Regions from separate parts of the Lactobacillus sp. B4007 genome, predicted to be linked through region 2. Evidence: predicted binding sites of a transcription regulator. Region 2 holds the regulator's gene; each other region holds the start of a gene.
What was found. Region 2 encodes NrdR, which represses ribonucleotide reductase genes. Its sites were predicted from a motif close to ACACNATATATNGTGT; they were not measured.
Positions count from the first base shown of each region.

Region 1: nrdJ (ribonucleoside-triphosphate reductase, adenosylcobalamin-dependent) is a predicted target of NrdR. The motif match lies at 4,600-4,615, and genes of this name have one in related genera.
Region 3: J3U54_RS02735 (deoxynucleoside kinase) is a predicted target of NrdR. The motif match lies at 2,130-2,145, and genes of this name have one in related genera.

Region 1 covers NZ_JAFNPA010000001.1:653,636-661,568, reverse strand. Annotated here, with positions in the region: gene J3U54_RS03180 (alpha-glucoside-specific PTS transporter subunit IIBC) at 1-753, shown strand, start outside; gene J3U54_RS03175 (phosphatase) at 779-1,501, shown strand; gene proC (pyrroline-5-carboxylate reductase) at 1,626-2,393, opposite strand; gene J3U54_RS03165 (aldo/keto reductase) at 2,417-3,280, opposite strand; gene J3U54_RS03160 (YjjG family noncanonical pyrimidine nucleotidase) at 3,354-4,055, opposite strand; gene nrdJ (ribonucleoside-triphosphate reductase, adenosylcobalamin-dependent) at 4,687-6,921, shown strand; gene J3U54_RS03150 (DUF4430 domain-containing protein) at 6,975-7,364, shown strand; gene J3U54_RS03145 (ECF transporter S component) at 7,371-7,886, shown strand; gene J3U54_RS03140 (cob(I)yrinic acid a,c-diamide adenosyltransferase) at 7,883-7,933, shown strand, end outside.
Region 2 covers NZ_JAFNPA010000003.1:56,701-64,633, forward strand. Annotated here, with positions in the region: gene polA (DNA polymerase I) at 1-1,980, shown strand, start outside; gene mutM (bifunctional DNA-formamidopyrimidine glycosylase/DNA-(apurinic or apyrimidinic site) lyase) at 1,994-2,824, shown strand; gene coaE (dephospho-CoA kinase) at 2,821-3,438, shown strand; gene nrdR (transcriptional regulator NrdR) at 3,425-3,892, shown strand; gene J3U54_RS05540 (DnaD domain protein) at 3,895-5,244, shown strand; gene dnaI (primosomal protein DnaI) at 5,253-6,146, shown strand; gene thrS (threonine--tRNA ligase) at 6,531-7,933, shown strand, end outside.
Region 3 covers NZ_JAFNPA010000001.1:569,908-577,840, forward strand. Annotated here, with positions in the region: gene J3U54_RS02715 (glucosamine-6-phosphate deaminase) at 1-250, shown strand, start outside; gene amaP (alkaline shock response membrane anchor protein AmaP) at 409-963, shown strand; gene J3U54_RS02725 (DUF2273 domain-containing protein) at 975-1,157, shown strand; gene J3U54_RS02730 (Asp23/Gls24 family envelope stress response protein) at 1,174-1,698, shown strand; gene J3U54_RS02735 (deoxynucleoside kinase) at 2,187-2,837, shown strand; gene J3U54_RS02740 (deoxynucleoside kinase) at 2,850-3,536, shown strand; gene J3U54_RS02745 (amino acid ABC transporter permease) at 3,763-4,404, shown strand; gene J3U54_RS02750 (amino acid ABC transporter ATP-binding protein) at 4,420-5,085, shown strand; gene J3U54_RS02755 (amino acid ABC transporter substrate-binding protein) at 5,075-5,923, shown strand; gene J3U54_RS02760 (Cof-type HAD-IIB family hydrolase) at 5,927-6,721, opposite strand; gene J3U54_RS02765 (NCS2 family permease) at 6,951-7,933, shown strand, end outside.

The DNA.
Region 1 (7,933 bases), on a different contig from region 2:
GCCTTTAAGTTATATGGCCATAATAAAATTTTCGGAGCTCCAGGCGTAGCAGCAGCGTTATATTTTGCTGCTAAACCGGAAAACAAGAGGAAAACAGCTGCTCTAGTTGTGCCAGCAGCAATTTCAGCCATTATTGGTGGCATTACCGAACCATTAGAATTTACATTTTTATTCGTTTCACCACCGTTATATGTGGTGTACGCTATTCTTTGTGCAACCCTATCATGGGCAGAATACACTATCGGGACCCGGGGCGATTTTACCAGTGGTCTAATTACATGGCTAGCGAAGAACTGGATTCCCTTATGGCAAAATCATCATAACGAATATATTAAGCAAATTATCGTTGGACTAATTTTTACCTTTATTTTCTTTATTGTAATGTACTTTTTAATTATAAAATTTGATATTAAAACACCTGGACGGCAAGACAGTGGTGAAACAAAACTTTATACTAAAAAAGACTATAAAGAAAAAAAGAGTTCTGGTAAGGCAGCAACAAATAAACTTTCTTCCTTTGAAACTAAAGCACAAGCTTACCTTAATGGATTAGGCGGTAAAGAAAATATCATAAGTGTAACAAATTGTGCCACCCGTTTACGAACAACGGTGAAGGATCCTTCTTTAGTAAAGGATGACGATTATTTCCGCAACAATGATGCAATTGCAGTCATTCGAAAAGACGACAATATTCAGGTAGTTGTAGGCACAAGTGTCCCACAAGTAAAAGATGCTTTTGATAAGCTCTTATAAATCAAAATATAGAAAAGAGTTAAAAATGTTACAAGCAAAAATTGACACACATACACATACGCTCGCATCAGTTCATGCATATAGTACAGTGATGGAAAATGTTCAGGTTGCAAAAGAAAAAGGATTAACTGGCCTGGTTGTTACAGATCACGCTCCTGGCCTAGGTACAGGAGAAACTTTCCCAACCTCTTATTTTGGTAACATGCGCAAAGCTATTCCTAAAGTTGTTAATGGAATTCGCGTTTTTAAGGGAATTGAAACAAGTATTACTGATTATAATGGCAATATTGATATGCCAACTTACACATTAAACAAGCTAGATATAGTGATTGCTTCATGTCATGAAAAAGTACTTAAGCCTGCCACAAATAAAGAACATGATCAAATTTGGGAAGCTGTAGCAAAAAATCCATGGATCGATATTATTGGACATTGTGGGAATGACAATTATGCTTTTTCTCACGAAAAAATTATTAAGCTGTTCAAACGATATCATAAAATTGTTGAAATTAATTCTTCATCTTTTCCATATAGAAAAAATGCACGAAAAAACTGTCGAGACATTGCTCTTTTATGTAAAAAATACGGTGTAAGAGTTACAATTAGCTCTGATGCACATTTTGCTAGTAATATTGGAAACTTTACTGATGCACTAAAAATGCTAGAAGAAATTGATTTTCCGCAGGAACTAATCGTAAACCGCGATTTAGAAACTTTTTCTTCAGCTTTTCCGCGAATAGAAAAATAGTTTTTAAGAACAGCACATAAATAGTAAATAAAAACTGATAAATCTAGTTGATTTATCAGTTTTTTGCTTATAATATTGTCGCAATTTTAACTACAAACTGTCTTTTTTCAAACACTTTTATTTCTTAATTAGCTGAAGCATTGACTGCCTTAATTAAGGCATTTCTAAAACCTTCTTGTTCCAATTTAACTACACCTCTTATGGTAGACCCACCTGGAGTAGTTACTTCATCCTTTAATTCTTCAGGCAATTTCTTACTAGATAATGCAAGCTTCGCAGTACCTACCAGCATCTGTTCCACAATTTGGTAAGATTCGGCCCGCTTAACGCCATTTTGGACAGCAGCGTCGCTTAAAGCCTCAATCATCATATTAACATATGCTGGTGTGCAACCTGCAACAGTTCCATAAATTCCTAATAAATCCGCAGGAACGACATAAACACTGCCCATTTGCTCAAACAGAGCTTTAACAGTGTTAATTACCTGCTTCTTTTCTCCGGGAACAAAGCTCATCGCTGTAATCCCCTCACCAATTTGAACTGGCGTATTAGGAACAATTTTGACAAAAGAAGAATCATCCGGTAATTCTTGGTTGATTGTAGTAAGATCACCACCACCAGTTGACAAAATGATACCATGATACTTTTGCCCAAGTTCATGAAAAATTGATGTTATAACTGAGCCACCGACAGCCACAATCACTGCCTGGCAGTCGTTAAAAGCAGCATAGTCATCTACTAGGTGCAAATTCAGTTCAGCTGCAACCTTTTGCGCTGACCGGTGACCACCGTCAAAAACATAAATATCTTGACTGGCCGTCTTACCTTGTAATAAGCCCAAAATAATTGCCTTACCAATTTTGCCAGTTCCAATAAATCCTACTTTCATCATTTATCACCTTAAAATTTATCTTATTAAAAATCAGTGTTATCTGGATCAGTAGCCATTTCTGCTACACCATGTAAATGATCTAAAGCTTGCATATCTTCTTCACTAATTGCGAAATCGAAAATAGCGGCGTTTTCTTTCATTCGGTCACGGTGGACAGACTTAGGCAAAGGTACAAATTGATGTTGCAATGACCAGCGCAACAAAATTTGCGCAGGAGTCTTATCATAATGCTTAGCAACTTCGACAACAGTCTCATTGTTAAATAAGCCACCTCGTCCTAAAGGACTATATGCTTCACTAAGAATTCCCAATTCTTCATTATATGAAGTTACATTTTCTTGCATATCGCTTGGATTAAGATAAATTTGATTAACCACTGGACGAACAGATGACGTTTTTAGTATTTCATCGAGGTGTTCTCGCCTAAAGTTTGATACACCAATCGCACGAATTTTCCCAGCAATTTGAGCTTCTTCCATCGCACGCCAGCTTCCAGCATTCATTTCTGCCCAGTGGTCGCGAATTCCGACAGGATTAGGCCAATGGATTAAATACAGATCAATATAATCTACATCTAACTTTTCTAAGCTTTTATCAATTGCTTCATTGGTCTTTTTGTAGCCATGCATATCATTCCACAGCTTAGTAGTAATAAATAAGTCATAACGGTTAACACCGCTTTCTCTAATTCCTTTACCAATACTTACTTCATTATCATAAGCTGCAGCTGTATCAATTAATCGGTAGCCCAAATTAATAGCGTCTTTGACAGCACTTTTTGCAATATCGCCATCTGGCGTTTGCCATGTACCTAATCCAATAGCTGGAATCTTAACTCCGTTATTTAATTGGTAGGTGTCAGACATAGAATGAATATCAACAGTCATTATTTTCACCTCTCGACTCGTTATATTTTAGTAAATTAAATATTGATATCATTAATACATTAACAGATTTCGACTACTTTTGGAAATTGTTTTTAAGAAGTTTTACAAATTGTGGATAAGTTGTTACTTCAAACAGCGGATGCAAATTCATGTTATTTTTCCGATGACGATGATTATACCAAATACTGCTAAAACCATAATTCTCCGCACCTAAGATATCAGACTGCAGTCCATCACCAAAGAAGACCGTATCTTCTGGGCCAAACTTGGTCCGAGCAAAGAAATAATCAAAAATGCGACTATCTGGTTTAGAATAGCCAGCCTCTTCAGAAGTAACGATTAAATCAAAATAATCTTTAATTCCAGCCAGTTCAAGGCGATGTCTCTGCATAAAAGTCTCGCCATTAGTCAAAATTGTTAATTCCAGATTTTGTTTCTGAGCAAAACGCAAAGTGTCCTCGACACCCGGTAAAAGCTTATACGCACGAGAAAAATAAGAACGATATTCATCCATGACAGCAAGACCATTAACTTCAATATTAAAAGTATCTTTCAGAAAATTATGAAAAACCATTTCACTTAATTCTTGATAAGTAAGAGCGCCATTTTCTAGCTGACGCCAAAGCCCCTGATTATACGCATGATATTGCCGCTGGATTTCATCCGTAAGTTCCCATTGATGTGCATTAAAAAGGCTATGAAGAGCAAAATTCTCCGTATCGGCAAAATCAATCAATGTATCATCAACATCAAATATAATCTGTTTGAAGTGCAAGTAATTTCATCCTTTCTAGTTATTTCCTAGGAAATAACACATACTAACATGGAAAATTATTATACCAGTATTTTATTTATTATAATGAGAAAATTATCTTTTTCTTAAATTTATGCAAAAGACTACTTTATCTTAATAATGACACATATAATTCCCTAAAACTATGACTTGGAGGAATAATTAAACATGCTTACTCTTCTATTGATTATTTTTCTAATATGGGCTTTTGTTAAGCTAGGGATCGGGACGCTCAAAATCCTATTTTTCTTGCTGGCTTGCGGTTTTGTATTTGTTTTTTTCATTCACCTGTTAGTTCCGTTAATCATACTAGGAGCTATAATTTTTATTGCCGTTGCACTATTAGGTTCTTAAATAAAAATCCACTAAAGATTAGCTAAGCACGATAAGTATAAGCAATTTCTTATACTTATCGTGCTTTTTATGTACAGGTATTCCTATATGATTTTTTTATTTTCGCCGAGTCTTACTCCCACTTTAGTTAGAGTTTTTTGTTCGTGTTTTAGTGTAGCATATCGACTATCAAATACAAGATATTGTGGTATAGTTCTTTCTGTAGCCATACATAATGTATGTGTGAAACAATTGTTAGTTTTTAGGAGCTATTTTACACATGAAAAACACAACGATAAGCTTAGATCAGGCTTATATTGATCAAGTGAAACAAAATATTTCACCTCATTGGGGCGAATTAGGCTGGGTCACCTACAAGCGGACTTATGCCCGGTGGCTTCCACAAGAAAACCGGTCCGAAGAGTGGGACGAAACCGTCAAACGTGTGGTTGAAGGAAACATTAACCTTGACCCACGGCTTGCTGACTCACCTTCTGAGGAAGTCATTACCGAATTAACCAATGAGGCCCGCGAATTGTACCGGCTAGTTTATGGGCTTGCCGCCACTCCATCTGGACGTAATCTCTGGGTGTCTGGAACTGATTACCAAAAGCGCAACGGTGACTCACTAAACAATTGCTGGTTTATCGCAATTCGACCGCAAAAATACGGTGACAGTCATATTGTTCCTTCGTACTTATCTAAGGATGAACAAACTGTTTCAATGCCTTTTTCTTTTGTTTTTGATCAGCTCATGAAAGGCGGCGGTGTTGGTTTTTCTGTCGTAAAAGAAAATATTGCCAAAATTCCACCAGTTGATCAAAAAGTTGATTTAACTGTTGTAATTGATAAGAAGAGTGCTTCTTACCAAGACTCAGTTAAATTAGGTGCAACTGACAAAGCAACTTGGGAAGAGCAAAACGACGGCGCTACCGATTATGTTTACTATAAGCTGCCCGATACTCGCGAAGGCTGGGTTTTAGCTAATGCACGCCTAATTGATATGCACTTTAACCAAACCAATCCTGAAAACAAGCAAAAGCTAGTTTTGGATATCAGTGATATTCGGCCTTATGGCGCCAAGATTCATGGTTTTGGCGGAACAGCTTCAGGACCAATGCCACTAGTAGAAATGGTTTTTGAAATTAACCAAATTATTAACGATCGCGTTGGCGGTCACCTAACTTCCGTTGATGGCACCGATATCTGCAATTTAATCGGTAAAACCGTTGTTGCTGGCAATGTCAGAAGATCAGCAGAATTGGCACTTGGTTCAAATGATGACCAAGACTTCATCACAATGAAACAGGATAAAGATAAGCTTTATCATCATCGCTGGGCTTCTAATAATAGTGTCGCAATCGACGCTGAATTTAATGATTATGAGCCTATCGCCAATGGTATTCGGGAAAACGGTGAGCCGGGAATTGTTAACCTTGATTTATCGCGTAATTACGGTCGTATAATTGATGGCTATCAAAAAGACATTGATGGCGAAGTCGAGGGAACCAATCCGTGTGGTGAGATCTCGCTTGGAAATGGCGAGCCATGCAACCTATTTGAAGTTTTCCCTTATATCGCTGAAAAACAAGGCTGGAATCTTCAAGATGTCTTCAAGCTGGCCGCACGCTACACCAAGCGCGTAACCTTTAGTGCCTACGACTGGGAGATTTCTCGCCAGATTATTTATAAAAACCGGCGTATCGGTGTTTCCATGTCAGGAATTCAAGATTGGCTCTTAAATGATTTAGGCCACCGGGTTGTCACCGGCTTTAAGGATGAGGTCGATCAAGAAACTGGTGAAAAAATCAAGGTGCCGATCTACGATCCTAAAGGAATCAAAATGGTTACTTCTGCATATCAAGCCGTTGTTGATGCAGACAATGAGTATAGCAAGGCGCTGCACTGCGAGCCATCAATTAAGCATACTACTGTTAAGCCATCAGGAACTGTAGCTAAACTTGCAGGTGCATCTGAAGGAATGCACTTCCACTATGCTGGCTATTTAATTCAGCGAATTCGTTTCCAAGCTTCCGATCCATTATTAAAAGCATTAGCAGCTTGCGGCTATTATTCTGAACCCGATATTTATTCACCAAACACTACTTGTGTTGAATTTCCATTACGGGCAGCCCATGCGGATAGTGAAAACTTTGCTTCTGCCGGAACGGTTTCAATCGAAGAGCAATTTGCCACCCAAGCGTTTTTACAAACATATTGGTCCGACAACGCTGTTAGTTGTACCGTCACCTTCCAAAAAGAGGAAGGCGATAAGATTAATTCGCTGTTTAAGCAATACCGTCATGTAATTAAGTCAACTTCTTTATTGCCTTATTATGGTGGTTCATTAGAACAAGCACCAAAAGAGCCAATTGATAAGGAAACTTATGAAAAACGCAAAGCCCAGATTTCAGGCGATGTTGCCAGTGTCTTTGCCAAACAACACGACGATCAAAAAGACTTAGAACTTGTTGATCAAGAAGATTGTGAAAACGGCGCTTGCCCAGTTAAATAGTCAAAATTACAAATTATTACGTTATCAGAAAAATATTACGAGGAGTTTTTATCATGAAAAAAAATAAATTAGCAGTCATTACCGGTTTAGCAACAATTTTCACTTTTACCTTTGCAGGTTATGAAACTACGCAAACACCTACTACGGTTAGTGCAGCAAGCAAAATTCACGTTACCTACACTCTTAAAGTAAATAACAAGAATTATAAAAAGCGGACTGTTAAATTAGCTAAGCATTCAACGGTTATGCAAGGACTCAGAAAATTATGGCACGTAAAGAGTACTAACGGCTTTATTACTTCGATTGCTGGTAAGAGTCAAAATAAGGCAAAACACGTTTACTGGACATATACCATTAACGGTAAATTCGCTAACAAAGGCGCAACTGAGCAAAGAGTGGGTAATAAAGACAAGGTTAAATTCACTTTAGCTAAGATGAACTAATTAATTATGCACAACTCAACCAAAAAAATAGCACTACTTGCGATCTTAACCGCAATGTGCGTGGCGCTTAGAATTTTTAAGATTATTCCTGTACCTAATGTTCAACCAGTTACTGCAATTTTAATGATCGTTACGCTAAATTTGGGCTTTACTTTTGGTTTTGCTTTGGCCATTTTAACGATGGTCGTTTCTAACATCTATCTGGGCTTTGGCATTTGGACCGTTTCGCAGGTTCTTGCCTATGGCGGCTGTGTTCTAACCGTGGCGTTATTTGCAAAATTTACGCCATTAAAAAAGCACTTTATTTTGCAACTGATACTTGTCACGTTCTTAGGCTGGGAATATGGTTGTTTTGTTGATTTCGGGATGTCCATTTTTGGCGGCTTCCAGGCCTTCCTAGCTTATTGGGCCGGCAGCCTGACCTTTGATACTTACCATGCCATTGGTAATTTAGTTTTTTATCCTATTTTATACAAACCCCTTAACATCGCACTTGATCATTACCAAAAGAGGCTATCATGACTATCAAAATTTATACCAAAGTTGGCGATCATGGTTTTACCAAACAA
Region 2 (7,933 bases):
GAAAATTTGCTTAATGATAAGGATAAAGCCTTGTTAGGTAAAAAATTGGCTACGATCAACTGTGATACGCCAGTAACCATTGGAATTGATGATATTAAAAGACGGCCGGTTGATTACCAAAAGTTGCGGCGTTTTTACGAGAAAATGAATTTCCGCAAGTTTTTGAGTGAATTAACTCCTGACGGTGATTCTAGTAAAAATGAGACATCCCAAGATTCGCATGTCAAAATGGAATACACCGAGTTAACCAAGAACAACTTGGCTAAAATTACGGTTAATGAAGGCGATGAGGTCATTTTTTACTTAGGGATGCTGGGACCAAATTATCATTTGGCCGAGTTCGTCGGTTTTGCCTTTAAGATTAGCAAACAGATTTTTCTAAGTCGCGACGTAACGCTATTACAGGATGCCAAGCTAAAACAGATTTTAGAAGATAAGAAAATTAGCAAAGATGTTTTTGACCTTAAGCGGACAACTGTGGGGCTCAATCGTTTGGGAATCCACGCACATGGGATTGAATATGATATGCTGCTAGCTTCTTATTTGATTAATAATGAAAATAATTCGGATGACATGGCCGAAGTCTGCCGGATGTATGGGAATGACACTGTCAGAAGTGATCTTGACGTTTATGGCAAAGGTAAAAGTGAAAAGATTCCTACTGATGACGATGTGCTGTATAATCATTTAGCCACCAAAGTCGAAGCAATTGAAACCTTGAAAGAAAAGCTGCTTGCCAAACTAAAAGAGCATGAACAGGATGATTTGTTTGCAAGTATCGAAATTCCAGTGGCACGCGTTTTAGCGATTATGGAAATAAATGGAATCAAGGTTCAGGCTGATACTTTAACTGAGCTGCAAGATGAATTTGCTGTTGAACTTAAAAAGATGGAAAAGCAGATTTATGATGAGGCTGGTGAAGAATTTAATATTAATTCGCCGAAACAACTTGGTCATATTCTGTTTGAAAAAATGGGCCTTAAGCCAATTAAAAAGACTAAAACCGGTTATTCAACATCAGTTGATGTCTTGAACCAGTTAAAAGATGAAAATCCAATTATCGGGCAAATCCTTTCTTACCGGCAAATTGCTAAGATTCAGTCAACTTATGTTAATGGCCTGCTAGATGTTATTCAAAAAGATGGTCGAGTTCATACACGGTATCTGCAAACTCTAACGGCAACTGGACGCCTATCTTCGGTTGATCCTAATTTACAAAACATTCCGACGAGAACAGAGGAAGGTAAGCAAATTCGAAAGGCTTTTGTTCCAAGTGACCCTGATGGTTATATCTTTTCTTGTGATTATTCTCAAATTGAATTGCGTGTTTTGGCTCAAGTTTCTGGTGATGAACAAATGCAAGAAGCATTCAGGACCGGCTACGATATTCACGCTCATACCGCAATGAAAATATTCCACTTGAAGTCAACCGATGATGTTACGCCATTAATGCGGCGCAGAGCAAAGGCAGTCAATTTTGGTATTGTCTATGGTATTTCGGATTATGGCTTATCGAAAAATCTGAATATTAGTAGAAAACAAGCCAAAGAATTTATCGATAATTATTTTGAGCAATACCCGCAAATTAGAGAATATATGGATAAGGCCGTTAAATTTGCTCGCGAAAAAGGTTACGCAGAAACAATTATGCATAGAAGACGGTACTTGCCTGACATTCATGCAAAGAATTATAATGTGCGGTCTTTTGCGGAAAGGACTGCAATTAACTCACCAATTCAGGGTTCCGCTGCTGATATTATTAAAATTGCGATGATCAATATGCAGAAGAAATTGAATGATTTACACCTTAAGACTAAAATGGTGGTTCAGGTTCATGATGAGTTGATTTTTGATGTGCCAAAAGATGAGATAGAAACAATTAAAAAGATTGTCCCAGAGGTAATGCAGTCTGCCGTTACTCTTGATATTCCGCTTGTCGCTGATTCAGGGTACGGTCATAATTGGTTTGATGCAAAATAAGGAGTAATAATAAATGCCAGAAATGCCGGAAGTAGAAACGGTTCGCCGTACTCTTCTCCCCTTAATTAAAGGAAAAACGATTAAAGAAATCACGCTGTGGTATCCCAAAATTATTGCTAGTGATCCAACAGAATTCGTTCAAAAGCTTACGGGTCAAGAAGTAGTGGCAATTGACCGGTATGCAAAGTATTTATTGATTCGGCTGACGAATGATTTAACTGTAGTTTCCCATTTACGCATGGAAGGAAAGTATCGTCTAGTTGACGTGGCTGCACCGAAAGATAAACATGATCACGTGCAGTTTGCTTTTACCGATAATACAGCCTTGCGTTATAATGATGTCCGCAAATTTGGCCGAATGCAATTAGTTAAAACTGGAACAGAAAAAAGAACAACAGGAATTAGTAAACTGGGCTTTGAACCTAATTCTCATAAATTCACGGTTGCTTATTTTGCAAATTGTCTTAAGCATAAAAAGAAAAATATTAAAAATACGCTTCTTGATCAATCTGTAGTTGCCGGTTTGGGCAATATTTATGTCGATGAAGTTTTATGGCTAACTAGAATTCATCCGTTAAGTATGGCCAATAAGATTCCACCTTCCAGAGTGAAACAATTGCATGACAATATTAATTCTTTGATCAAATTAGCTATTGCTGAGCGTGGGACAACCGTGCACACTTATCTGGATGCTAATGGTGAAACTGGCGGCTTTCAGAAAATGTTGCGGGTATACGGACATAAAGGTGAACCATGTGCAAGATGTGGAACCCCTCTTGAAAAAATTAAGGTAAATGGTCGTGGAACAACATATTGTCCTAAATGTCAGGTGAATTATCAATGACCATTGTCTTAGGTCTTACTGGGGGAATAGCTAGCGGTAAAAGTACAGCTGATAGCTTTTTTATAAAAAAGCATATTCCAGTAATTGATAGTGATTTAATTGCTCACCATATTTTAGATATAGGTGAAAAGGGCTACAATTTAGTAATTAATTATTTTGGCGATCAGTATTTAGCAGCAAACAAAACAATTGATCGCGCAAAGTTAGGTAAATTAGTTTTTAATTCACCTAAAGACTTAGCTAAATTAAATGAAATTACCCACCCGTTGATTTTTCAAGAAATCGAGACTAAAATTAGCCAACATAAACAGGAAAATGAGCCACTTATCATAGTAGATGCACCGTTATTATTTGAGTCAGGTGGTTTAAGCTATTGTGACCGCAGTTTGCTGATTGCTGTACCTGAAAAAATGCAAGTAAAACGCTTGATGGCGCGCAATCACATAACTGAAGCTGAAGCATTAAAGCGAATTAATAGTCAGATGCCTTTAGCGCAAAAGCAAAAATTAGCTGATTATGTTGTTACAAATACTGGTACAATAAAAGAACTAGAAGACAAATTAAACGAGTTGCTACTTAAATTAATAAAGGAGGACCAGTATGGAATGTCCTAATTGTCGGCAAAATGCCTCGCGCGTGATTGATTCTCGACCGAGTGATGAAAATCGTGCTATTAGAAGACGGCGTGAATGCGAAAACTGTGGTTATCGGTTTACTACTTTTGAGCGAATTGAAACAACACCATTATTGGTAATCAAAAATGACAATACCCGGGAACCTTTTAACCGAAAAAAGATTTTGCATGGTGTCATGGCAGCTGGTCAAAAGCGTCCAATTACAAGCTCGCAGTTCGAGCAATTGGTTGATCACGTTGAAAATAAGGTTAGACAGCAGGGAGTAAGTGAGATTTCTTCGAAGAAAATCGGTCAACTAGTGATGGATGAATTGGCTGAACTAGATGATGTTGCTTACATTCGCTTTGCTTCCATTTACCGTGAATTTAAAGATATGTCTAGTTTCATGAAAACAATGGAGGATATGATTGCTAAGCGAGAGAAGGGGAACTAGAAATGTTTGAGACCCCTAATCCCAAACAACCATTTTTTATTGCTAACCGAGTTGATATTTTCCCAGAAGATGTGCGGGTTCTGGTTAAACTTTATCAGCCGTTGATTGGTTCACTAGCATTTTCCTTATATTTTAGTTTAAATGAGGACTTTAATGCGCATGCAATGCTATCGGACTCAACGGGTATTTATGCTCTACAAGAACAGCTTGACTGTGATGTTAAGCACTTATTTTCTGCTTTACATAAGCTCGAGGGCGTTGGCCTAGTTCAGACGCGTTTACTTAATAATGAAATCATGGGACAAGTGCTTGTTTTTCGCTTAACCTGCATCCCTAGCAGCAGTGAATTTTTTTCAACGCCTCTTTTAGCAAGCTTACTTAAAGAAAAAGTTGGTATTTCTGCCTTTCAAAAATTAAGTAAAGATTTTGCTCGTGAAAGTAAGTCTAAGCAGAACCAAGTTAATGGTATGCAGAATGCTGATGATATCTCTGCTTCGTTTATGGAAGTTTTTCGTTTGCCTGAGCAAGAAGCAATTGAGCCTTCAGTTGATGTCAAATATGCCGCAAAAGAAAATAAAACAGACAATAATATCAAAGCTACTATTAATGAGCATGATACGGTTGACTGGAATTTCATGAAACAGCAATTTGAAATTTACCAGATTCCAGGAACGGAGATTGACCGTAATCGGGAAGCAATCCGCTCTGTAATGCGTACTTACGGGTTAACAGAACAAGAATTTGTCGATGAGGCCCTGACAAGTATTCACGGTGATTATCACTTGGATATGGTGCAAATTAAACAAGCGATTGCTAGTGGAATTCACGGCTCTCATACTAGGGCTCGAATTAAGCAAGAGACTAAGAAATATAATGATGATCAACCGATAAATGCTAAATTGAGTAAAAATGAGCAGCAAGTATTGCAACTAGCTAAAAGTAAATCACCAGCTCAATTTTTGTACCGGTTGAAGACTGATCGGCATGATTATGTTGATGCCAGTGAATATAAAGTACTTGATAGTTTATATAATGAAAAGGGAATCCCAGCTGATTTGCTTAATATCTTAACTTATGCCTGCTTAAAAAGTGCACCGAATATTTCATACCGCTTGGCTAATCGGATTTTACATGATTGGCTTCAACATGGTGTTAAAGATGGGGCCCAAGCAATTGAATATATGCAAAAAAGGGAGCAAAATAAGGTTAAGTACCCCCGTTATGTGCAAAATAAACGCGTTGAAAAAGGTACTGATTGGAGTAAGAAAAAATCTAGTGTTAAGTCTGATGTTTCTTCAGCTGACTTAAAAGACTTTTTCAAAAAATTTGAAGATCAAAATGGCATGAAGTAGGTGAAAAAATGAAGTCAATCAATAATTTTTTAGACAAGAAAAAAGCCGACCATCTTGATGTAGCTAAGATTCGGGCCGAGATTCTATCCGAGCCAAAAATTAAACAGTTTATTAGTGAAAATCAAGATAAAATCACCTCTGAAATGATTGATAAAAGCATGTCTGCTTTATTCGAATTTTACCTAGATCAGCAGAATAAAAAAGATCCAGTGACCAAGGGTTATCGGCCTAAATTAATCTTGAATACGAATGCAATTGATATCATTTATGCTCCTGAAAATAGCAAGTTGGAACATGATCGTGAACTTGCAGCTAAAAAGCACTTGCGCTTAATTAATTTGCCTAGCAGCTTGCATGATGTTCGTTTAAGTCAGGTGGAAATAACACCGCAGCGCCAGCAAGCAATGGCTGAGATTGGGCAATTTTTGACAGCTTACTCACAGAATGCGCATCAAAAAGGCCTGTATTTATCCGGTAACTTTGGTGTCGGTAAAACATTTATCTTGGCCGGTTTAGCTAATTCTTTAGCGATGATGAATAAGTATGTCATCTTTATGCATGTTCCTAATTTTATTGCTAGCTTATCCAGTCACTTTAATGATAATAGTCTAATGACTGAAATTAACCGGATTGCAAACTGTGATGTATTAATTATGGATGATATTGGCGCTGAAAATTTGAGCCAGTGGTCACGCGATGAAGTTTTAGCTGTTATTTTGCAATCAAGAATGGATAATCAACTACCGACATTTTTCTCTTCCAACTTTTCAATGGATGATTTGGAAGAGCACTTCAAAGAAACCAAAAATGCCATTGATCCAATTAAGGCTGCCAGATTGATGGAACGAGTACGTACTTTGGCTAAAGAAGTCATTGTTTCTGGACCAAACAGGCGGCGTTAAGATTTTTTTGATTTTTGTTGAAAAAGGGACCTAGTGCGCGAGTTACAAGAGTGATTAGAGTTCTGATAAATTCTAGATCACACATTTTACTCACTTAATTTTAAAAATTTCTTGCAATTACTAATTAAGCATGTATAATAATATGCAATGAATGAACATGATAGGACTCAATTCAGAGAGTGGAACAGTATTCTGGAAGTTGCACAAATGAGTTTTACCCCAATCATTCAAACTTAAAAAGTAATTAAAATGGGTGAATTCCACTATCAATTCATATTAAGAGGGTTAGTCTGACTAACTGAATTTTGGGTGGAACCACGTTAAATGCGTCCCAGTGCAATTAAGTGCACTGGGACTTTTTTGTTTTTAGTTTTGGAGGTATATATGGGTTTTTCAATTACTTTGCCAGACGGATCAAAGCGTGAATTTGACCAGGCAATTACAATCGGTGAATTAGCACACGGCATTTCAACTTCACTTGGTAAGGCGGCATTAGCCGGAAAAGTTGATGGCAAGCTGCAGCCGGTTGACTTTGAACTTAACCAAGATGCCCAAGTGGCAATTATTACTGATAAAGATGAAGAAGGTTTAGCTGTTTTGCGTGCAACGGTGGCATTTGTATTTGAAGCTGTTGCTAAAAAGGCATATCCTGAACTTCATTTTGGAGAACATGCAGCTGATGATGATGGCTTTTTCGTTGATACTGACAAGGAAAACCAAATTAAAATCAGTGAACTGCCACAACTAGAAAATGCTGTCAAAAAGGTGGTTAAAGCTGGTGAAAAAATTGAATCAGTAATTTTACCAAAAGCAGAATTAGCTGACAGATATCAGGATGATCCGTTTAAATTAGAATTATTAAAAGAAGAAAATGAAGAAGTCCACGCATACAAGCTAGGCGACTTTGTTGATTTTGGTTTTGAAGCACTTTTGCCAAATACAGGTAAAATTAAGCAATTTAAGTTACTATCTGTTGCCGGCGCATACTGGCAAGGTCAATCTTCTAACCCAATGCTTCAACGAATCTCCGGAACTGCCTTCTTTAAAAAAGCAGATCTTGACGCTGACATTAAGCGCCGTGAAGAGATCAAAGAGCGTGATCACCGAACAATTGGCCGTGATTTAGACTTATTCTTTGTTGATCCTAAGGTTGGAGCTGGTCTTCCTTACTGGATGCCAAAGGGAGCAACAATTCGTCGCGTTGTTGAACGCTATATTATCGATAAGGAAGTCGCTGATGGTTACCAACATGTTTATACGCCAGTCTTAATGAACGTTGATGCGTATAAGACTTCAGGTCACTGGGCACATTACCGTGATGATATGTTTCCACCAATGGACATGGGTGACGGTGAAATGCTTGAACTTCGGCCAATGAACTGCCCATCACATATTCAAATTTACAAGCATCATATTCGTTCATACCGTGAATTACCTATTAGAATTGCTGAATTGGGAATGATGCATCGTTACGAAAAATCCGGTGCTTTATCTGGTTTGCAACGTGTTCGGGAAATGACTTTAAATGATGGTCATACATTTGTAACTCTTGATCAAGTTCAAGAAGAATTTTCGAAGATCTTGAAATTGATCATGGAAGTATACAAGGACTTTGATATCACTGATTACTACTTTAGACTTTCATATCGTGATCCAAAGAACACCGAGAAGTACTTTGCTAATGATGAAATGTGGGAAAGAAGTCAATCAATGCTGAAAAAGGCAATGGATGATATGGGTCTTGACTACGTTGAAGCAGAAGGTGAAGCTGCCTTTTACGGTCCTAA
Region 3 (7,933 bases), on a different contig from region 2:
TTCACGTTTCTTCAGTAAGATTGAAGATGTGCCAAAATCTGCAATTTGTATGGGTATTGCAAATATCATGGCAGCAAAAGAGATTGTCATTATGGCCTTTGGTGAAAACAAAGCGGATGCTGTTAAGAAGATGGTTGAAGGCCCTGTAACCGAAGATGTACCTGCTTCAATTTTGCAAAAACATGATAATGTAACACTTATTGTTGATAATGCTGCTGCAAGTAAGCTTAGTGCTAGTGCAAAGAATTAAATAATAAAATAACAAAGATAGAAAAAAGATGCATTCATGCATCTTTTTTTGTGTCCTAAAACAGTAAATCCTAAGCAGATATAAATTGGTGCATATCGCTAGGCTAACAAAATAATCCGTATTATGATTAAGTTGAATCATGAGAGGATGGTGATAAGTTGAAGCGAAGTAAAAAGTGGTTACTGGTAGTGTTAATGATTTTATTATTACCCTTGCCAATTTACTTTCTATGGGAAACTAGTGGTTTTTGGCAAAAGTATTTAAAGATTAAACTACCCAGTATGGGGACACTAAATCCAGTACTAGAATGGTATTTAATCGTTGTCAGCGCTGTTGTCCTTTTAGTTTTAATTATTAGTTTATTAGTTGTCCTATTTTGGCCTGTTCAAAGGTACTTTATTTTGATTCACAAGCATGACGGACAAGTCAAAGTTACTAGCAAAGCAATTAATGGCTACGTCATGAATTCATTGGCAGATTTGCCTTTTATTAATAAAGTCAAGGTTGATTCAAAACTCACTAATCATAAGATCAACATCAAAATTAGTGGTAATCTTGGGCGCGGTGAAAATGTTAGTGCCCTTCTCGAAAATTACTTAGAAGAGTTAAAGAACAACCTTAACCGGTTATTGGGAATTGAACAGAAGCCAAAGATCAAAATCAAATTTGTTAATTATCAAAACCCCGATAAACCAGAGACGCGCGTTCAATAAAGGAGGCTGAAATGAACGAAATTTTACAAAAACACCTCCCAGAAATATGCGGTGCTGTAATCGGCTTGTTACTAGCATTTTGTTTTTTGGGACTAGGATTTTTTAAAACTATTTTTGTAGTCGTAATGTTAGTAGTTGGTTTTTTAGTCGGACACTATTGGCCCCTGCTGAAAAGTCTTGTAAGTAAACAATAATTGAAAGGAACTTAATATGGTACAAAATAATAATCAAAGTAGTGCAAACAACTCAAGCAGCTCAAAGCAAGAAATTAAGGGCGACTTAAAGTATGACGAAAAAGTCATTCAAAAGATTATTGGTATTGCCCTCTCCGATGTTAAAGGCTTATTGGATGTTAACGGCGGCTTTTTCTCAAACTTAGCTGACAAGATTGTTAACAACGATGATGTTACCAATGGTGTTAATGTTGAAGTTGGTAAAAAGCAAGTAGCAGTTGATATCGAAATTATTGCTGAATACGGTGTTGAAATTCCTAAACTTTATGATGAAATCAGACAAAAGATTTACGACAAGGTTAAGGAAATGACGGGCTTAGACACGGTTGAAGTTAATGTCACCGTTGTTGATATTAAGACTAAAGAAGAACACGAAAAAGATTCAGTCAGTCTGCAAGATCGGATTACCGGTGCAACACAAGATGCCAAGGATAAGATTGGCGAACAAAAAGATAAGGTTGAAGACAAAGTCGAAGATAAAAAAGAAGACCGCGTTAAATAATCACCCTTTAGCAGGATAAGTTTTAAAAAGTGAAGTAGTACACTTAAATGCTACGTCACTTTTTTGGTTTCACGTGAAACGAAGTACTTTTTATCAAAGCAAAATAGCACAAAAGCCGTCTAATTTAGCTGGATTTTTTATGTAGCAATAACTAAATCTACCGCCATTAACAACTAAGATAACCTCTTAAATTTTATACCAGTTATTGCATAAAAATATTGCCAGCTTATTACTGTTTAAAAACAAAATAATATACCAAAAATTGACGACTGTTTTTTTAGCACTGCTCAGTTACTTGGTTTCACGTGAAACAATAACTATTGATCTAAATATTGAAAAATATTTGGTTGTACTCAGTAAATTTTTTAACTATTTTATACAAAATCACTTGACTTTTTAGTGGCAATTTCAATTAACTTTTTACTTGTATGCCACTATATCTCGTATTAAACTAGATAAGAATCTATATATTGTATTTAAGAAAGAACGTGATTCAAGTTATTGTTTTAAGCGGGCCAATTGGAGCCGGTAAATCCAGTTTAACCAGTATTTTAGCCGAACATTTAGGTACTCAGGCCTTTTATGAGGGAGTTGATAATAATCCAGTTCTTCCTTTATATTACAAGGACATGAAGCGGTACACTTTTTTACTTAATATCTACTTGCTCAACCATCGGTTAGCTCAAATTAATCAGGCAGTCAGAGAAAAAAATAGCGTTTCCGATCGTTCAATTTATGAAGATGCACTCTTTTTCCAGATGAACGCTGAAAGTAAGGTTGCCGACCCTACTGAATTTAAAATTTATGACAGTCTGCTTGAAAATATGATGGAGGATACTCCTGGAAATCCAAGCAAAAAGCCTGACTTATTAATTTACATTCGCGTATCTTTAGACACAATGTTAAAACGCATTGAAAAACGTGGCCGTTCTTATGAGCAAATCAGTACTGATCCTAGTCTGAAAGATTACTACGCACGTTTGATTCGCTACTATGAACCATGGTATGAAAACTATGATGCATCTGCCAAAATAGCAATTGACGGTGATCGGTATGATTTCATCGGTAACGAAGACGCTAAAAAAGAAGTTTTGAACCAGATTGATAATAAATTGCGTGAAATCGGCAATTTGAAATAAAGAAGGAACGTGATGACAGTTATTGTTTTAAGTGGCCCAATTGGAGCCGGTAAATCCAGTCTAACCAGTATTTTAGCTAAATATTTAGGAACTAAGCCTTTCTATGAAAGTGTTGACGACAATCCTGTCTTGCCACTTTTTTATGCTGACCCTAAGAAATATGCATTTTTACTGCAAGTCTTTTTCCTAAATACACGCTTTCGTAGTATCAAAGATGCGCTAACCGATGATAACAATGTGCTTGATCGTTCCATCTATGAAGATGCACTCTTTTTCCAAATGAATGCAGACATTGGCCGCGCAACTACTGAAGAAGTTGACACCTATTATGAGCTTTTGAATAATATGATGAATGAGCTAAAGCATATGCCAAAGAAAAATCCTGACTTGCTTGTTCACATTAATGTTTCTTATGACACAATGCTCAAACGAATTCAAAAGCGTGGTCGACCGTACGAACAGCTCAGTTATGACGCAACGCTTGAAGATTATTACAAACGGCTCTTACGTTATTACAAGCCATGGTACGAAAACTATGACTACTCGCCAAAAATGGAAATAAATGGCGATGAACTTGACTTTATGACGGATGAGCACGCTCGCGAAGTTGTTTTAGAGCAAATTGTTGCTAAATTAAAGGAAATGGGCAAGTTGCCTGAATCATGGGATAAGTCAACGAAAATTGAAATTGATGCCTAAAGATCTAATCGCTTTTCTACTTAAAAGTTAGAGAAGCGATTTTTTTTGCCATTTTGCAATGATAGTGCTTAATTAAGCGATATCATTTAAAAAGTCTACAGTCATATGCTTTATCAGAAAAAAACTGTGGTATGCTTGTTCTATGTAACTTTTTCAGGTAATTTTAATTTCACCTAGAATTCAACTAACTCAGCTGAATTGTACGGCTGCTACAAAGGAGAACACAATGAACTATATTATCTCAATCATGCCTTCTCTATTTTCTGGCGCAAAAATGACGCTAATCCTCTTTATATGGACACTCGTTATCTCTATTCCTCTTGGCATCATTGTCAGCTTAGGCTTAGTCTCACACTTTAAACCATTACGCCTAGTTTTGAAATTTTATATATGGATTATGCGGGGAACGCCGCTGTTATTACAATTAATTTTTATTTTTTACGGTTTGCCAATTATTGGAATCATTTTTCAGAGATATAATGCTGCCCTTTTTGCATTTGTTTTAAACTATACCGCGTATTTTGCCGAAATTTTTCGGGGTGGTTTTCAATCTGTTCCAGCTGGGCAATATGAGAGTGCGCACGTATTGCAATTAACATACTGGCAGACTCTGCGACATATTATTATTCCGCAAGTAAGCAAAATTGTTATTCCGTCAATTGGTAACGAGGTAATTAATCTGGTAAAAGATACCTCATTAGTGTACGTTATCGGCTTAGGCGAACTGTTACGAGCTGGGAATGTGGCAACTGCACGTGATGTAACCCTTGTTCCATTGGTCTTAGTAGGCATAATTTACTTATTAATGACGGGAATTGCTTCATTTGTATTGAAAAAGATTGAACATAATTACTCTAAATGGAAATAGAGAAAAGGAACTATCATGCTTGAATTAAGAGATATTACCAAAAAATTTGGTTCCCGTGTCATCCTAAACAAATTAAACTTGACTATTCCTGACGGACAGATTTTAGCAATTGTTGGCCATTCCGGTGCAGGAAAAACAACCTTATTGCGCTGCTTAAGCGGTCTTGAAAAAATTGACTCCGGTCACTTCCTCTGGAATAAGCATGAATTTGATCCAGCCGTTCCTAACCAAAAGAGTCAAATTATTGGTGTCGTCTTTCAAAATTACGAATTATTTCCTAATTTGACCGTTAAAGACAACATTACTTTGGCACCTATATTAGTCCGCAAAGAAGACCGTAAATTAGCAGAGCAAAAAGCACAAAAATTGTTGGAGCAACTTGACCTGATTGGTAAAGATTCACTTTACCCCTACCAACTTTCAGGCGGTCAGCAACAACGGGTTGCTATTGCCCGCGCTCTTGCAATGGCTCCAAGGATTTTATGCTATGACGAACCAACATCTGCTCTAGACCCTGCTTTACGTACAAAAGTCGGCGAAATAATCCTTCAGTTAAAACAAGATCATGGTATGACTCAGATCATTGTTACTCATGACATGGATTTTGCCAATCAAGTTGCTGATCGTATTTTTACAGTCAAGGCTTTGGATAACGGAGAAGGCTATGAAAATGAAGACTAAACGCTTTCCAGCCCTCATAGTTTTAGTTTTAGCACTAGTAATGTTATCTGGGTGCAGTGGCATTTCTTTCAACAAACGAGCTAACACGACCGATAATTGGTCTCATATTAAGCAACGAGGCTATGTTATTGTCGGTGTTGACGATACATTTGTGCCAATGGATTTCCAACAAAAAAACGGTCGGTTAACGGGTTATGACGTCGATTTAGCAAATGCTGTCTTTAAGTTATACGGCTTAAAGGTCAGTTTTCAAACAATTGACTGGTCAATGAATACAACTGAGCTGCGCAACGGTACAATTGATTTAATTTGGAATGGTTTTAGTAAAACACCGGCAAGAAAGAAAAAAGTAAGGTTTAGCAAAACCTATTTATATAGTAGTCAAGTTTTAGTTGCACTACGCCGGAATAAAATCTTTAAGCCAGCTGATATGAAACAACAAACACTCGGAGTGCAATCCGGATCATCTGGTTACAACGATGTCATGAATTATCCCCGTGTTTTTATTAACAGAATTAAAGGACACGATCCAATTCTCTACGATTCCTTCACCAATGCCTTTATTGATCTAAATGCTGGTCGTATTCAAGGTCTATTAATAGATAGCACCTACGCAAATTATTATATTTCACACGAGAAAAAACCAGAATTATTTTCTGAAGTCGACAGTCCTTTCCCAAAAGAAGAATTTGCAGTTGGAATGCGGAAAAGCGATACAACTTTATGCCGAAAAGTCAATGCAGGTCTAGAAGAGCTCGCACGAAATGGTACTTTAGACCGAATCAACCATAAATGGTTTGGCAACAAAGCACAATCACCTTTATTAAAAGCCAAGTGATAACTATTCTAACTGATCAAGCACTTCTGCTATCCCATCATGATTGTTATCAGATGTTACATCAGTAAAATGACGTTTTAAGTCCGCAGGTGCGTTCCCCATTATGATTGGGTGACCAACAACTTTTAGCATTGGTTCATCATTATAATTATCGCCAAAAGCCCAGCAATTTTTTAAATCAACATTGAACTCCTCGGCTAGTATTTTAACGCCCTCACCTTTAGAAACGTCTTTAACCATTATTTCTAATAAATTAGGTGCAGATTTCACTATTACAAGCTCTGGATACTTACTGCTTAACTCCTTTTGTTCTTCAGTCAGCTGTTCAGGATTTCCTAGTAACAGCACTTTATGAACACCTTTAAGCTCTTGAATTTGCGTAATTGAGCTTGTTTTAGCTTTGACCTTCACGATTTGTTCTTCTTGCTTTATTAAATCACTATTATTTCCTGGGAAATAATGCCAATCATAGCCACTATATACACTCCACGTAGTTTGATTTTGCTTTTCTTCGACATAAGTGCAGATTTCTGCTGCCTGCTTTGCTGTCATATATTTTGAACATAATGGCCGTCCCATTTCGTCTAATACGAGTGCACCATTATAAGCAATCATTGGGCAAGTTTTCATAATTTGTCCCGCTGCTGTCATAATTGCTTGGGGCATTCTAGCCGATACCGGTATAAAAACATTGCCATTAATAATTTGTCGCCGGATTGCTTCTTTAGTTTTTGCAGTTACCTCTAATTTAGAATTGATTAATGTTCCATCAATATCTGAAAATAGCAGTTTTGCCATATTTTTTGCCTCTTTATAATTTAGCTGACTTAGTTACTTTAACTAATTTTACCGGTATTTGAATTACTGGGTCAATCTATGCCAAAGCTAAATTTGTTCGAAAATCTTTCCTATATTGTCATTTTCACTTACTATAATTCGCATTTGCAATTATCTACTCGCGTGCTACACTATAATAGTTGTTAGTTTATAATAAAAACACGAACATTATTTTTGTAGGAGAGATTAGATGAATTTTATCAAGAGCTATTTTCAGCTCGACAAATACAAGACTAGTGTCAAGGTGGAATTTCTAGCCGGTTTGACTACTTTTATCAGTATGTCATACATCTTATTTGTTAATCCTAGTGTCCTAGGAGCTAGTGGGATGGACAAAGGAGCAGTTTTCACTGCGACTGCGTTAGCAAGTGCATTGGGAACAGCCTTAATGGGAATAGTTGCCAATTATCCAATTGGTGAGGCTCCCGCTCTCGGAATCAATGCTTTCTTTGCCTATACAGTTTGTATCGGGATGCATGTTTCATGGGAAACAGCACTTGCAGCTGTTTTCGTTGCTTCAATCATCTTTATCCTGATTACGATGTTTAAATTAAGAGAAAAAATCATTAATGCTATCCCAGCAGATTTAAAATTTGCAATTTCTTCCGGAATTGGCCTCTTTATTGCTTTTTTGGGCATGCAAGACGGTGGCATTATTGTTGCTAATAAATCCACATTAGTTGGTCTAGGTTCTCTTCATGATTCTGCAGTTTGGATTACTATTTTTGGTCTGTTAGTAACAGTTATCCTGATGATTTTAAATGTTCCTGGTGCAATTTTCATCGGAATGGTATTAGCTGCTTTGTTTGGTGTAGCCACAGGGCAAATTGCTCTGCCAACCAAAATTATTTCAGTGGCACCAAGCATTGCGCCAACTTTTGGTCAAGCTGTCTTTCACGTTAAAGACATCAACTCACTTCAAATGTGGGTCGTAGTCTTAACCTTCTTGTTAGTTACCTTCTTTGATACTGCTGGTACATTAATTGGTTTGGCTCAACAAGCTGGTTTTATGAAAAATAATAAAATGCCACGTGTCGGCAAAGCTTTGGCATCTGATTCCACTGCAATGATGGCCGGTTCTGTTTTAGGAACTTCCCCCGTCGGTGCGTTCGTAGAATCAAGTGCCGGGATTGCCGTTGGTGGTCGAACAGGTTTAACGGCTGTCTTTGTCGC